Regions from separate parts of the Planococcus maritimus genome, predicted to be linked through region 1. Evidence: riboswitches for the same ligand, from Rfam matches in the RefSeq annotation. Region 1 holds a riboswitch; each other region holds the start of a gene.
What was found. Region 1 has a riboswitch for thiamine pyrophosphate ahead of tenA (thiaminase II). Riboswitches for the same ligand answer to the same signal wherever they lie in the genome.
Positions count from the first base shown of each region.

Region 2: it holds a riboswitch for thiamine pyrophosphate, as region 1 does, so the genes downstream of both, BBI11_RS13620 (lipoate--protein ligase family protein) here and tenA (thiaminase II) in region 1, are expected to answer to the same signal.
Region 3: it holds a riboswitch for thiamine pyrophosphate, as region 1 does, so the genes downstream of both, BBI11_RS08715 (YkoF family thiamine/hydroxymethylpyrimidine-binding protein) here and tenA (thiaminase II) in region 1, are expected to answer to the same signal.
Region 4: it holds a riboswitch for thiamine pyrophosphate, as region 1 does, so the genes downstream of both, thiT (energy-coupled thiamine transporter ThiT) here and tenA (thiaminase II) in region 1, are expected to answer to the same signal.

Region 1 covers NZ_CP016538.2:2,532,485-2,536,515, reverse strand. The annotation lists gene BBI11_RS12700 (S1C family serine protease) at 1-531, shown strand, start outside; gene BBI11_RS12695 (GNAT family N-acetyltransferase) at 730-1,716, shown strand; TPP riboswitch at 1,922-2,023, shown strand; gene tenA (thiaminase II) at 2,113-2,802, shown strand; gene thiM (hydroxyethylthiazole kinase) at 2,795-3,556, shown strand; gene thiD (bifunctional hydroxymethylpyrimidine kinase/phosphomethylpyrimidine kinase) at 3,546-4,031, shown strand, end outside.
Region 2 covers NZ_CP016538.2:2,750,861-2,754,891, forward strand. The annotation lists gene lipA (lipoyl synthase) at 104-1,048, opposite strand; gene BBI11_RS13620 (lipoate--protein ligase family protein) at 1,045-1,884, opposite strand; TPP riboswitch at 1,973-2,079, opposite strand; gene BBI11_RS13625 (STAS domain-containing protein) at 2,232-3,251, opposite strand; gene BBI11_RS13630 (hypothetical protein) at 3,386-3,616, shown strand; gene BBI11_RS13635 (pyridoxamine 5'-phosphate oxidase family protein) at 3,678-4,031, shown strand, end outside.
Region 3 covers NZ_CP016538.2:1,732,491-1,736,521, reverse strand. The annotation lists gene BBI11_RS08725 (ABC transporter ATP-binding protein) at 1-1,206, opposite strand, end outside; gene BBI11_RS08720 (ECF transporter S component) at 1,193-1,774, opposite strand; gene BBI11_RS08715 (YkoF family thiamine/hydroxymethylpyrimidine-binding protein) at 1,767-2,369, opposite strand; TPP riboswitch at 2,450-2,554, opposite strand; gene BBI11_RS08710 (hypothetical protein) at 2,737-2,949, shown strand; gene BBI11_RS08705 (protein adenylyltransferase SelO) at 3,003-4,031, opposite strand, start outside.
Region 4 covers NZ_CP016538.2:975,502-979,532, reverse strand. The annotation lists gene BBI11_RS04815 (M3 family oligoendopeptidase) at 1-113, opposite strand, end outside; gene BBI11_RS04810 (tryptophan-rich sensory protein) at 299-1,039, shown strand; gene map (type I methionyl aminopeptidase) at 1,084-1,836, opposite strand; gene thiT (energy-coupled thiamine transporter ThiT) at 1,998-2,459, opposite strand; TPP riboswitch at 2,669-2,768, opposite strand; gene BBI11_RS04795 (M20 family metallopeptidase) at 2,908-3,990, shown strand.

The sequences.
Region 1 (4,031 bases):
GATGCAAGTACCGGAAATGTGCTCGGCATCAATTCAGTTATGCTCGAAGACAATCCTGAGATCGGCTATGCGATTCCGCTGTATTTGAAAAAAGAGCTTTTAGACAGCTGGGCAGCGAACCCAGATCCGCTTCCGGCTTCGCAATTGGTTGAACCTTCGGTGAAGGATGCCTATTTTGACGAAGCGTTGCTGTCGAGTTTCATCGAAGCCTATTATGATTTGCTGCCGTATTCCATGAACGAAGAAGAGCTCAATTACTACTCCACGTATTTGGTGCCGGGAAGCCAGGCGGTTGAAGCGGTCGACAGCGTCGTCAAAGACTATTCTTCAGATGGCCGGGTGTTTGATTCGGTCGTGCCGGAAGTCAGTGCCGTCGAAATAGATGGCGACCGTGCCTATGTCGAAGCCGGGGCCGTATTCAATTACCATGAAGCGGACGGCGAGACAGGCACAATCGACCATCAACGGCGTTACACCGTGATAATCGATGAGTACGGGGATTACCAAATTGAATATGTAGAAGAAATGTAAGAGCCTCCGATTGTGGGGGCTCTTTTTTTACAGGGCGTGAAAAGTTTACTGCTAGGCTGCTTACTTAACCTCACTTTAACCGGAAGCCATTAAAGTTAGAACGTGAATACAACTTTGAACGTTTGCAACCAAAAAGATGAGGTGAGAACAGTGAGGGATATTTATTTCAGCAAAGCATACGGGAAGCTTTATGAAAAGATGGAAAACGGAAAATGTGTGTCGTTCACTCTCTTTCACAAACTAGGATCAGTCCATTATTTATTTATCAAAAGGGTAATTCCTATCGATTTATCGGGCAGTGGACCGTACTATGATTTGATCACCCCCTACGGATATGGAGGACCAATCGTTGAAGCTGAAGACGCAAGCGATAAGAAAGAATTATGCCAACTGTTTTTTCGTGAGTTTCGCAAATATTGCCAAACGGAAAACATCGTCAGTGAATTTATTCGCTTTCATCCCATATTGAAAAACGCCTCAGATTTTGAGGAATGGTACGCTATCGATTTTATGCGCAACACCATTCAGACGAGATTGCATGACACAGAAGATCCACTGATGACTGAATACACGCCATCGATCCGTCGATACATCCGCAAAGCATTGGAGCAAGGTGTGGAGTATAAAGTGTCTATCCATCCAAGCAATCTCGACCGATTCAAAGAATTGTACTTCCAGACGATGGACCGGAATAAAGCGGATGCATTCTATTATTTTACCGACGACTATTTTGATCAATGCCTCCGCTTACTGGGGCCGCAGTTGCTAGTTGTTGAAGTGATGTGGGAAGGGAATGTCATCGCTATGAGCTTAAATTTTATTAGCAACGGCGCAATCCATGTCCACTTAACCGGAAGTCTGGAACAATACCATCACTTGCATGCGCCAATCATCCTTCAATATGCTTTGCTCTGTTGGGGGATAGAAAATGGGGTAAAACTGATTCATCACGGAAGCGGCCGGACGAACGATCCGGATGATAAATTATATCTCTACAAGAAGAAATATGGTCGGAGCCAAGAGCTTGAATACTACACTGGCAAGAAAATATGGGATCTGGAAGTTTATAATTCGTTATGCATGAAAGTAAATGTGGAAGATGATTGTTCCTTTTTCCCAGCATACAGGAAGGGGCCAATAACCAAGGAAGAAAGTAATGCAGAAAGAGATACTGGTAATTGCTAATAAAGCCATTGATGGATCGCTTACGGGCAAGATCAACAATACCCTTTCAGCGAAGCTTCCCTTATCGAACGGATAACTCATCCAGACTCATCTTAATAAGGATATGACGCTCTAGCTTACTTAATAGGAGGGCAACACGAATTCAAAAAGTTTTGAATTCATGAGCCATCTATGGTATTCTATTGCCGACAATAAAAAAATATCGCTATTCCACTAGGGGAGCCAAGTTGGCTGAGACGGACAAGAGTCCGGACCCTTTGAACCTGATCTGGATTATACCAGCGTAGGGAAGTGGGCGAATTGTGAGCTTTTCTCCAATTTCTTCAGCTGACCTTTATCGCCGCTTCCTTACCTGGGAAGCGGTGTTTTATTTTGCCCAAAAAAGGAGAGAGCGACATGACATTTTGCAAAGAAATCCGGTTGGAATGCGCAGACCTATGGAACGCCAGTTTTGAACACCCATTCGTCAAAGGCATCGCGAAAGGCGATTTGCCGCTAGATGTTTTTAAATTTTATGTAATGCAAGACGCCTATTATTTGACCCATTTCGCGAAAGTCCAGGCAATCGGTGCCACAAAAGCGAAAGACCTCAAGACGACGCAATCCTTTGCGCACCACGCGGAACAGACCTGTGCCGCAGAACTGGCACTCCATGAATCGTTTATGGAATTGCTCGGGGTGACAGAAGAAGACTGGAAGCTATTCGAACCTTCGCCGCATGCCTATGCGTATGTTTCGCATATGTACCGTTCCGCGGAAGGCGATTTGGCGGATGTGCTCGCGGCCTTGCTGCCATGCTATTGGCTATATTACGAAATCGGCGAACGCTTGAAGACCGCAACGCCTGAGGAACCGATTTTCCAGAAATGGATCGGCACTTACGGTTCTGAATGGTTCGGGGAACTGGTGAATGAACAGATCGAACGCATGAACCGCTTGGCAGAAGGCTTGCCGGAAGAGCGGCGCAAGGAATTGAAGACGCGTTTCATGAGAAGCAGCTATTACGAATGGCAGTTCTGGCAGCAAGCATGGACGATGGAAACCTGGGAACTGCCCGAGAAAAAGGAGCGTGTCCATCATGCTTAGAGAGTTGCGTGCACGAAAGCCGTTGATTCATTGCATCACCAATCACGTCGTCTCGAATTTCCAAGCGAACGGCTTGCTGGCGCTCGGCGTCTCTCCAGTGATGGGCGACGAACAACAGGAAGTGGCAGAACTTACAGGGCACGCCGATGCCTTATCGCTTAATATCGGCACCATTACGGAACGTTCTTTCCAGAGCATGCTCACGGCTGGTCATGCTGCAATGAAAAAAGGCATTCCGATTGTGTTGGATCCAGTCGGTGCCGGGGCGACCGTCTATCGTTTGGAAGCCGTCAAGCGATTGTTGACTGAACTTGATGTTACGCTCCTGCGCTGCAACGCCGGTGAGCTCGCGGCGATTGCAGGAGCCGACTGGCAAGCGCGCGGCGTTGATGCCGGAGAAGGCGAAGGCGATTTGGCAGTTATCGCGAAACAAGTGGCTGATGAATACCAAACAATTGTCGCTGTCACTGGAACACGCGATCTGGTGACAGACGGAAAACGCACCGAGTATATTGCAGGCGGAGATCCGTTGATGGCATCGGTCACGGGGATGGGTTGTTTGCTTAGCGCGGTGCTTGCCGCATTTTTGACGGATAAAGAGAGTGGTCAGCTTGATGCGGTCGCTTTTGGCTTGCAACTTTATGCTAATGCAGGCAGCCGCGCGGCGAAAATTGCTTTGCACCCTGGAGCATTCCAGATGAGCTTTTTGGATGAACTCTCAAAACGGCAGGAGGCGCTTGTTCATGGAAACTAAAGCCCAAGTATTGACGATTGCCGGATCCGATTCTGGCGGCGGTGCGGGCATACAGGCAGACTTGAAAACCTTTCAAGAGCTCGGCGTATTTGGCTGTTCCGCCATCACAGCGGTGACTGCACAAAATACGCAAGGTGTCCACGGCATTTACCCAATGGATCGGCAAGCGGTCAAGCAACAGCTTGATGCAATCGGAACAGACTTTGACATTCGAGCAGTCAAGACTGGCATGTTGTTTGATGCAGGAATTATCGAAGAAACTGCACAAGGCATCAAACGCTACGGGTGGGAGCAGCTGGTCATCGATCCTGTCATGATCGCAAAAGGTGGTGCATCTTTGCTTCAGCAAGAAGCGGTCGAAGCGATCACATCACTGCTAGTGCCGCTCGCTTCTGTTATTACACCCAATATTCCGGAAGCAGAAACTTTGAGTGGAATCGATATTACCGACGAGGTGTCGCGAAGAAAAGCGGCA
Region 2 (4,031 bases), 220 kb from region 1:
CCAGGAAATATTCAATAAGACTCCATAAAAAAGCAGCGGCCTGTGCCGCTGCTTTTGTGTGTACAGAATGTATCTCTCTGTTCGCCTAGTGCCATCACTCTTCTCAGAACTCGATACGATCGATTTTTGCGCCTGTCGATTCGACGCCTTTCATGTATTTGATGCGTTTCTGGACAGCGGTTTCGTTCACTTGCTCATCCGCATGGTAAGACGAACGCACCATCGGGCCGGCCTCGCAATGCTTAAAGCCTTTGGCGAGTGCGATTTCTTTTAATTCCTGGAATTCGTCCGGATGGTAATAACGGACCACATCCAAATGCTTCAATGTCGGCTGCAAATACTGGCCAATCGTCATGATGTCGACTTTGTGCGCCAACAGGTCATCCATCGCCTCGATGATCTCTTCTTTCGTTTCCCCGAGTCCCACCATAATGCTCGACTTGGTCGGCACATGCGGCGCGATTTCCTTGACACGCAATAACAATTCCAGCGAACGGTCGTAGGTTGCTCTTGCACGGACACGTTTTGTCAGGCGGCGCACCGTTTCGATGTTGTGGTTAAAAATATCGGGTTCGCTGCTCATGAGCATGTGCAGGCTTTCGTAATCGCCTTTCATATCGGACGGTAAAATCTCGACTGTGGTTTCCGGCATTTTCCGGTGGATCGCGCGCACTGTTTCTGCAAAAACTGCTGCGCCTCCGTCCTTCAAGTCATCTCGGGCAACTGCTGTAACCACCACATGTTTCAAGTTCATAATTTCCGTCGATTCCGCGACGCGCTCTGGCTCGCCCCAATCGAGTTCATTCGGAAGCCCAGTTTTCACGGCGCAGAATCGGCACGCACGTGTACAAGTGTCGCCCAAAATCATGAACGTCGCGGTACGGCGTTCGCTCCAGCATTCATGGATATTCGGGCATTTCGCCTCCTCGCACACTGTGTTCAAGTTTTTCTCGCGCATCAATTTCTTTAAATCGTTATACGTTTCGTTCGTATTTAATTTTACCTTTAGCCATTCGGGTTTACGTTCACGCTGCTTTGTCTTTGTCATCGCATAAGTTCCCCTTTCTCTTCTCGTCTGTGGTTCCATTGTTCACTTGCGTATTTGGCTTCGAGCATGCGTACTTCTTCCAGCAATTCAGCAGGCGGTTCGAATTTTTCCAAGCGTATGCCAAGTCCTTTTCCAAACCCACTCTTGAAAGCATTCTGGGCTACTTCTAAACTTATTGGTTCCCCCATCAGCTCATTGATCGCAACGGCGCGTGACCGGAACGCTCGGCGCGCTTTTTCTTTCACGGCTTCGTTCGGATAGACAAATAGTTCAAACAAACGGTTCTCATCCAGCTCGAGTGGAATCGATCCGTGCTGCAAAATGATGCCTTGTTTTCTTGTCTGTGCGCTGCCGGCTGCTTTGCGCCCATCAACCGTCAATTCATGCCAAGACGGTTCTTCGAAACAGACTGCTGACGCTTGTTTCGAACGCTTTGTTTCTGCCGCAAGCTGTGCCTCGATTCCCAAATTGCGATAGCCTTCAATCAATCCGCGTGAAATGACCAAATACGCTTCTTTCACTGATTTTGGCATGGACGGATGCTGCTCTGGAATCACCACGCTATAGGTGAGTTCTTGGTCGTGAAGTACAGCTTTGCCGCCTGTCTGTCTCCTGACCAAAGGAATTCCCAATTGTGCAGCACGTTCAAGATCAATACTGCCATTCAGTTTCTGGAAGAATCCCACTGAAATTCCGGCTGGCGCCCAAGCATAAAATCTAAGGACTGGTTTCATGCCAGTCTTGCGCTGCCAATTCATCAAGGCTTCATCCATTGCCATATTGTAGGCCGGCGTGCAAACTCCCGACTCCATATAGCCCCATGTTTCATCCAAAATATCTCAACTCCTCTCAGCTTATGCATGACTCCCGAGTGCATAAAAAAACACCGCTTTCCCATGGGAAAGCGGTGTATGCAGGCAAAAGAAAGCATACGTACCACTTCCCTCCGCTGGCATGGTCCAGATCAGGTTCAAGGGGTCCAAGCATTCGCTCGTCTCAGCCAGTCAGTTCCGGCTCCCCCAGTGGTCAGCTATGTATAGTTCTCCTAGAGTTTACCATTCTCGCGAAAAAATCACAATATACAAAATAGTTTTTTCTTTATCAATTTAAGGATTTTATGGACTCGCTTTTATACAAAAAGAAACTCTCCCATTTCCGATATCCAGGAGAAGGGAGAGTTGCTTTAGATAATGGTTTTACCCTTTTGCGCCAGTGCAAAATGGATACTGTGCTGGAGCGTGCGGAAGCAGTCGTAACTTGAAAGGTCTACGCCTGCTTCTGTAATCGTCATGCTAGTATGCGGCGAAATGCCTGCTAGTATAGTCTTTGTACCAATTAAAGAAGCCGCAGAGCCCAATTTTTCAATCAGCATCGCTGTATGTTGGTTAAAGCTTTCATTCAGCCCCGTCAAATCGAGCAGCAAATAATGGGCTTTGTATTTCGGCAGGTTCTCAAGTGTTTTGACCAATAGTTCCTCAGCACGCGCTTCATCGTACCGGCCAAGAAGCGGGACGACGACAATATCTTCTAGTACCGGGATGAGCGGCGAGGAAATTTCACTGATCATGGCGTGAAGATCTGCTGTCTTTTCATCTACGAGCTGCTCCAGTTCACGGATTTTTTCTGATTCCTTGCGGCGTGCGAGCGTATGAATATTCTTTTCAATCGTTTCGTCCGATGGAAAATAACGAATTAAGCATTCGTCGTGCCCTTCGATTTGCGAATGGACGACATCGTACCATATACTGCGCCCTAAAAGAGAGCTAAAGATGCCGGCATAATGAGCCGGCAAAAAACTGCCACCGGTCTTTTTGCCTTGTGCGAGATTAATTTGGTATTCCCAGCTGTCTTTCAACATTACTTCCAATGTTCCTGCCGATTCATCCAAATTGTGAATAGATGCTACTCCCCAGCCAGCTGATGCATATGTATTAGTAATGAGTTCAGATGCTTTCATTGCAGATATGCCACCCATGTTATGGAAATAGGCTCCCACTACTTGGCCTTGGCGAAATCCTGTTGACTCTAAAACGACAGCAGCCGCATCTTCACCCGAAATTTCTTCGATAGAATCGAAAAACATTTTCATTGCTGTCGATGTCCAAAACAGCACGGAATTCTGTCCTTCAAACAGAAAACGCCCTCGCGAAAGGTCCCATTCAAAATCCAGCCCGCCCACATTTATCTTCGGTTGTTGCGTCATTGTATAGCCAGCCTCCTTATTTTGAACTATTAAATTATCATACGCCAGCCGACGATCTCCAGCAAGTTCTAATGTTTTAAAGCATGCCGATTAAGGAATAGAAGGAGAAGAACGCTAAAGGAGAGGTGCTAACGATGGCAGAAGAAAAACGTTTCAACGAAAAGGAACGCAAATCAAGCGACGGGGCTCCAATGGATAATCCTGAGCAAATCAAGACGGACAAAGAAACCATGACCGAAATGCATGAAGAAGAAATGAACGTGGACTCCATTCCTTTAGAAGACTTGAAACAGGATATGGAAAACGAAAAAAATCCGCGCGACACTAAAGATGATTCAGCCAGCGAGGAAAAACATCCAGAATGATCTACCCTCACGGCTTTTAAAGACAGTATTTTAAAAGACTTACCTTAAAGGAGAGATAGAAATGGCACAAGAAGAACTAAAACAGCAAGCATTAAAAATCATGGAAGACAGCATGATTGGGACCTTGGCGACCATCAAAGAAAATAAGCCGCATTCCCGTTACATGACCTTCTTCAACGATGAGTTTACTTTATACACCGCGACTAGCAAGCAAACACAAAAAGTGGATGAGCTGGAACAAAACCCGAACGCCCATATCCTGCTTGGCTATGAAGGTGAAGGCATCGGCGATAGCTTCCTTGAAATCGAGGGACAGATGTCGTTGCGAGATGACCAAGAATTGATTGATAAAGTATGGAATGAACATTTAAACGGTTGGTTCGACGGTCCTGAAGACCCGAACTTAATTATCTTA
Region 3 (4,031 bases), 800 kb from region 1:
CGTCAATGCCTTTAGGTCTTGTCCAGCGGTCGGTTCATCCAGCAAGAGCACCTGACGCTCGTCAGCGAGCATCGCGCCGATGGCCACACGGCGCTTTTGGCCGTGGCTTACGGAAAATGGATGGGCGTGAGCGATTGACTCCAAATCCAGTGCAGTCATTAAATAACGCAGCTTTTCGGCAGAACAGTTTCCTGAATATGCTAATTCTCCCTCTACACTTTTCGACAAAAACAATTGCTCGGGCGACTGAGGCACAAATCCGGCACGCGTTCCAGTGATCGTTCCGGTATCAATTTTTAAGATGCCGCATAGCGCTTTCAGTAAGGTCGATTTGCCGCTTCCATTTGGCCCAGCAATGACTGTGATTTCACCAGAGCGTAGCTGGAGACCAATATTTCGAAGGATCGATTTCGAAGCATAGGAGACACAAACGTCCGATGCCTCGAACAATACTTCTTGGCGGATTGCTGATGTCCGTTCTGGCAATATCGGAGCGTCTCTTTCTGTGAACAGCTGGTCTTTTCGGATGGCGCCATTTTCCGATATGGCAATTTCCCGGTCAAAAAATGAACCCCATAATTCCAGTTTGTGTTCGACAGCGACGACCGCAATGCCACTTTTTTGCTGGAGATGATCCAACCAAGAGACAAATTCTTTAGCCGTCAACGGATCAAGGTGGGCAAGCGGTTCGTCGAGCAATAGACATTCAGGCTCCATGATCAGTGCACAGGCCGTGGCAATACGCTGTTTCATTCCGCCCGAGAAGCTTTGAATGACCCCGTGACGCAAATCCTCGAGGCCCGTCAAATGCAAGATTCGGTCGATGCGTTGTGGCATTTCTTGCCGGGGCACTTGAAGATTCTCCAAGGTAAATGCCAGTTCTTCTTCAACCGTCGGCATGCAAAATTGGCTATCAGGATCTTGAAACACCGTCGCTATTTTCCGGTTGACTTCACCAGGGGCATAGTCCTGTGCCAAACGCCCGAAGATCCGGACAGATCCCGACACCTCGCCATCGCAATTATGCGGGTATAGCCGGTTCAGTACATAAAGAAGTGTAGACTTGCCGCAACCGCTGGGCCCTGTAATAACCAGTCGCTCTGTTGGATGGATTGCGAGCGTGATATGGCGCAAGGTCGGCTCCGCCAAGTCCGGAAAGCGAAGGCTGAAACCGTCGATTTGAAAAATTGGCTCAAGCACGGGCATCACTCTTTTCCGCTTTCGCGATGGCATAGCCTCGGAGTGAGCCAGTCGCAAGCAGTGAGTCGGCGATGTATTTGCCGCCAATGCCCGCGATAATCGCCCCGCTCAACACGCGCAACGTAAACATCAAAGCGACAAAAGAAGGGTCCAAGGCGGCATAACCCGATAGGAAATAGCCATAAACGAAACTAAAAACACCAGCGCCGGCTCCTGCAAGCATTAAAATGGCTAAATGAAAATGACGATAGCGAGTAAGCGCGAATGCCGCTTCTGCACCGAGCCCTTGAATAATGCCTGACAAAATGAGCCTTGGCCCGATGGCATTGCCGAGCATCACTTCAATGGCAGCCGCCAAGGTTTCAGGCAATAAAGCGGCGCCAGGTTTTCGAATGATGTACATTGAGATGATGGAGACAATGAACCAGATGCCAAACATCCACTCATAGGCGAGCGGCCCGATAATGCCTGCCCATAAATTGCCGATATGTAAAAACAGCAAGTATACAATGCCGAAGACGACGCCAAACAAGGACATCAAGACAATTTCTTTTAGTTTCCAGCCTTTAAGCATGTGGATCACCTGTGGTGTGGGAAGGACTGTTAATGCTCATGGAGACGGTCATCACGAGGTGCGGGTATTGATCAGAACGTGCTTCTGAAAAACTCGCTTCGTAAAAAGAAAAGACCTCATGAATGTCCCCGTGGATGCCGCTCGCGTAATGCATGGAATCGTTCCAGACGCCAAATTCTTTGGCACGTTCTACTTCGCGGTAAATGACTGCCATATAGTCGGGATTGTTCATCGGATATAGAGCAAATTGAGACGACACGTATTGCTCGGTGCTGTCTTGGTTCACGGGTTCATCTGGTGCTTCTAAATACACATCACCTGCCGTATCACCTGGACATCCGGCTGAAAAAGTGCCGGACAAGGCAATGTGTTCGCCTGTCTTCGCGGCGTGGAGCGCCAATGTCTTTGCAACATTGAACACGTGCTGTTGTTTGCCGCGGATGACCGTCGAGACATCATCGGTCTGCATCCAAACGTGGGACGTGTCGGTTTCTTTTAACGCCCCTTTAATAATGCTGATAAAATGGCCGCTCATCGGATGCAAGGAAAAGCGAAATCCGACGATTGGGCTGGTGCCGCATGAATATGGTTCCATATGGAATCCCTCCTAAAAATATGCACAAAAAAGCCGCATCCGTGAAGATGCAGCCACTATTCCATATTTCAAAGTCATGTCGGAAAGTCACCGCACTTCCTCACGCAGGTCTTAACCTGATCGAGTCATAAGGGATCGGAGCAATAGCTCTCATCTCAGCAAAATATGCACCCCCAGTGCAGAAAAACGGTATGCGGTTTTTGGTGTCGGGTTTTCCCGATGGCTAAAGTGTAAGGCAAACCTTTCACCAAGTAAAGCGATTCTGAAAAATTCATCACAAACAAGAAAATCGCCATGGATGTGAATACGTGCTAAAAAATCGGGTAAACCTATAACAGATAAGCATTTGAGGAGGAATCCAATAACTATGGAATCAACAAAAAAATTTCGTGTCGTCTATCATTTCGGTGCAGGCGTCGAAGCAGTCAGCACAGTCGAAGCCGATACCCCGAAACAAGCAGTGAGCGGATTGGATGCGGACGATTTCCGTGAATTCATCGGCGACCATAACACGTATTACCAATTCAAAATGAGCGAAGTCAAAATGGTCAGCGTCACTGAAGTAACAGAAGACCAGTAAGCGAACCGAGAAAATCCCCTGCCTATTCGGCAGGGGATTTTTCCATTTCTATTCTATGTGCCGCAATAGGTTTGGTATGGCGGCGTTGAAGGGGGCGGCGGGGAAGCAAAGGACTGTTGCTCGTCTGAATGACCATAGGGATCCCGTAGAATGTCCAATAACTTCTCCATCACTTTGTAATCGCCTTGCGCCGCGGCTTCAAGAGCAGCTTCAACGCGGTGATTGCGCGGGATGACAGCTGGGTTTTTGCTCTTCATGAGTTCGAGAATTTCTTGTTTTGAACGCCCCTCTAGCTGTTGGCGGGCTGTCCAGCGATTGTGCCATTCTTTAAAAGCCGGGTCGTTTGCCAATGCTGGCTCTTCGACGGCTTCGAAGGTCAAGGCTCGGAAAGTATTGGTAAAGTCTGCTTGCTTGTGCTGCATCAATTCGAGCAAGGTGTCGATCAACTGTTCATCTTCTGGCGTTTCCGTAAACAAGCCGAGTTTTTCACGCATGCCCGTTAGGTACCATTGCTTTTGCAAGCTTACGTATTCCTCGAGCGCATCTTGCATGGAAGACAAAGCTTGTTGTTGTGGAATGTCATCCAAGAGCGGGAACAAGGATTCTGCAAAACGCGCCAAATTCCATCCTCCGATAAGCGGTTGGTTGCGGTAGCTATAGCGTCCGCCGGCATCAATCGAGCTGAACACCGCCGATTCATCATAATGGTCGAGAAAAGCGCACGGTCCGTAGTCGATCGTCTCTCCGCTGATTGCCATATTGTCTGTATTCATGACGCCGTGGACAAAACCGGCAAGCTGCCATTTCGTGATAAGAGAAGCTTGTCGCTGTGCTGTCTGGCGGAATAATTCGATATAGCGGTTTGGCCCCGTAATATCTGGGAAATGGCGTTCAATCGTGTAATCCGCTAACGCCTTCAAGTCTTCCGTCGAGCGATATTTTGCAGCAAATTGAAAAGTGCCGACACGGATATGGCTCGAGGCCACTCGTGTCAGGATGGCACCAGGTTCTGCAGAATAGCGCTGGATTTTCTCGCCTGTAGTGGCTACGGCAAGACTGCGGCTCGATGGGATGCCGAGTGC
Region 4 (4,031 bases), 1.6 Mb from region 1:
AATTCCACTAATTTTTCCGCTGTCGTTTCGAGATGCGTTTTCAACTCAGCTGAATCACTGCCACCTGAAAACACATTATCAAGTTCCCATACTTCCGGATATGTATTGGTCATTTTTCTCCCCCTGCGTTTACGAATTTTCTAAATACATGAATAAGTATAACATTTCCCTATGTGGAACGGGAACGGCGACTGCCCTGTACTTTTCACGATATCGCCATTTTTCAAAAACTTCCTGCACTTTCTTGTTGGTGGTGTGGGCTGGCGAGTTTATACTGATATTTGAGGAGGGATTTCATATGATTCGCGTACTGCTGATGACGCTGGCATTTATTGCTGTCGTCACCACGAATGCCTTGGCGAATATACTGCCGATCAACGGTCAGACTACCGGTGAAATCTCCGACCGTGTGCCGGTTCTCTTCACGCCGGCCGGTTATGCATTTTCCATCTGGTCCATTATCTACATCTTATTGGCTATTTGGATCATCGGCTTTTGGCTGCGCTTGAAAAAAGGCGTGCACCCACAAGCAAAAGTCTCACTGTTTTTCATCTTGAGCGCTGTTTTCAATATTGCCTGGCTGCTTTGCTGGCATTATGAGTTCTTTATTTGGTCGATCGCTGCGATGATTGCCTATTTAGTGTCGCTGATCGCTTTGTATTTGGAATATGGCAACGACCAACGGGGCTTTATGGAACGCTTGCCGATTTCCGTCAATCTTGGCTGGATCAGTGTGGCGACGATTGCCAATATCAGCTACGTGCTGACTGTCCATAGCTGGAGCGGCTGGGGGCTGAGTGATCAATTATGGACAGTTATTATGTTGACTGTCGCAACTGCACTTGCGCTTCACATCCGCTTTCACCATTCAGATATTCCGCTGACTTTGGTGTTTATCTGGGCGTTCGTTGCAATTGCCGTCCGCCACGGCATGGATGAGTTACTAGTCAGCACGGCCGCTTTGTTCCTGAGCGGCGTTTTGCTAACGGGCATTTTGTTGATCAAGAAAAAACCGTCAAAACCGGTTATAACGCCATAAAAAAACAACCATCGGCTGATGGTTGTTTTTTTGTATTCGATGATTTATTTTTCCAGTTTCGTCAGCAAAATCGGTTCGCCTTTAGTGACGAGTACAGTATGTTCAATCTGGGCAACCAGCGATTGATCCGGTGTGATAAAGGTCCAGCCGTCGCCAGATTCGATAATATGCTCAGCCTTTTGGGAAATAAACGGCTCGACTGCCAGCACCATGCCTTCTTTCAAAATCGTTGTTTCCCATGCATCGTAATAATTAAGGATATATTGCGGCGCTTCATGAAGCGATTTTCCGACGCCGTGGCCAGTCAGGTTCTTAATGACAAACAAGCCTTGGTCTTTCGCTTCGCGCTCCACTGCTTTGCCGATCTGATTTAATTTAGCGCCGGCTTTTACTTTCATCATAGCTCGCTCGAAGGCAGATTCTGCAGCTTGGCAAAGCTTTTCTTTCGCTTCATGCCCTTCGCCGACCACGAAGGAAATGCCCGTATCGGCAAAATATTCACCGTACGATCCGGAGACATCGATATTTACGATGTCGCCGTCATTAATGACGCGCTTTCCTGGAATGCCATGCGCCACTTCTTCGTTGACGCTGATACACGTATAACCAGGGAAGTCGTATTCCGATTTAGGAGCAGAGACGCCGCCCCATTCCTTGAATAGCTGCCCGCCCAATTCATCGAGTTCTTTTGTCGTAATGCCAGGCTTCACGGCGGCTTTCATCGTTTCTCGGATTTCTGCCACCATCTGTCCCGCTTTTTTCAAGCCTTCAATATCTTTTTCATTCGTCGCTATCATAAATACCCTTCTTTCACACTATTCTATTTGAGCATTATAACATAGAATAAGCCGCTCTCGCTTCTCACACCTTCCAAAAGCAATACCGTAAAACTTCAACCAAACACGGGAATTTGTCATGTTATCCATAAAAAAACCCGCCTATCGCTAGGCGGGTTCGATCAAGAATCTGGCTGCGTCAGACGCGGCGCTGTCAAGAATAGCAACGAACAGACAATGGCCGCGACGATTGCGACCGGTATCATGTAAGTAGCATTATAAGCCGCTGAGTAGATAAAGACATTGCCATCAGCAAACATGCCGAAAAACAGGATTCCCGTAATAACATGGATCGCATAACGGAGAAACGAACCAATCAAGACGCCAAGTGCAACCATGATGATGACATTGCCAGTCTTTTTCGCCCGTACCGCCTCTAAATAACGGCCGCGCATCAAACCGGCAAGGCCAACGACGCCATATGCCAGCAGATAATCCAAGATGACTTGCATGACCACAAAGCCGAATGATAACGGCGCTACCGAGATAAAACCCGTCACAATCTGCAATAAGCCGACAAGTAGGCCTGTGACGACGCCTGCTGCGACGCCTCTGCGGAATGCCATTAGCACAATCGGAATCATGACCAAGCTGACCGATCCCCTTGCGGCATGCGAAAGGCCACAAAATCCAAGACAAAGCCGAGAGCTGCAAAAATTGCAATTTCGACCATTAACAATACACGTTTATTTCTCATTCAAACTGCCTCCTTTTGGATTTGCACATCACCAGAAGGGCCGTTTTACAAAACCATAAAAAAACGGCGCCAGGATAGATCCTGGCGCCGCTCGGGCCGGTTTTCCATCCACATCCCTGCGCAAGTGTTACCTTACAGGTTCGAAGGGTAAGAACTTACTCGTTCACTCTCAGCCAAAGCTCCCCTTGTGGTGTATACAATTATTCCGCTATTATGTGTATTGTACACAACGCCCGCTTGGCTTGCAAGGCTGTTTCAGCTAAACGGATTAGGGTAGTTAGGAATTAGCAAACTTTGCGGAAGGTGGTGGAGGCAGCTTGAAAACTGCCGGTTCAATGATTGATTTATTAAAGGATTTGATCAAGATTGAAAGCGATACAAAAGAAGGGGCAAACGAAGCCTTGTTGTTCTGTTCAGAATGGCTTAAGGCTCACGGGGAAGATGTCGAAGTTCATGATAACGATGGCTACCTGATGCTGACCGCCGCTAAAGGGCGAGGCGATGATAAGATCATTTGGAACGGCCATGTCGACGTCGTGCCGGGGCGTAAAGAGCAATTCTCCCCGATTGAAGACGGCGACAAACTATATGGCCGTGGCTCTGCTGATATGAAGGCAGGTGTCGCAGGAATGATGCAAGCATTCGTTGAACTTGATGCGGCCGCGTTACCACGTGAAGTGCATCTACATATCGTCACCGATGAAGAAACCGGTGGGCATTACACTTCAGAGTGGCTTGTCGATCAAGGCCATTATGGTGATTTTGTCATTTGCGGCGAGCCGACCCATTTGAAGATCGGGTTGCAATCAAAAGGTATATTAAGAATGGATATGACATTCAAAGGCAAACCAGCACACGGCTCGCGTCCATGGGAAGGCATCAACGCTATTGAATCTGCGATGAAATTTCATGCTGGCATGAAAGATTTGCCATTCCGCAAAGAATCGACGGAGTATTATGAGCAAGCTTCTGTTAACTTAGCAATTATCGATGCAGGTGATCGCTATAATGTAGTACCGGACACGTGTAAGATGGCCTATGATATCCGCTTTATGCCAGGCCAGGACAAAGACGAGATTGTTCGTCAGATGGAACAGCTTGCCGAAACGCTAGCTGTCGAGATGGATTTCCAAGCAGGCGGCTCTACCCCTGCATTGACGACGAAAGGCGATCATCCGTATATCCAAACTTTGAAGAAAGCTGTCGAAACGAAGCTGTCGGAACAGCCGGTGCTGTTCGGCCAGCACGGGGCTGCCGACACCCGTCATTATGCCAAAAAAATCGGCGGTCAAGGCGCAATCGAATTTGGGCCGAGTGGAGATGACTGGCATGGCAACGCAGAATACGTCTCCATTTCTAGTGTCCATTCCTTTAAAGATATTTTGATAGCGCATGCCCTTGCCCCGGCGAATGTTTAATTAAGACAAGACCCGGGAAAACACTACTAAACCTCAATACG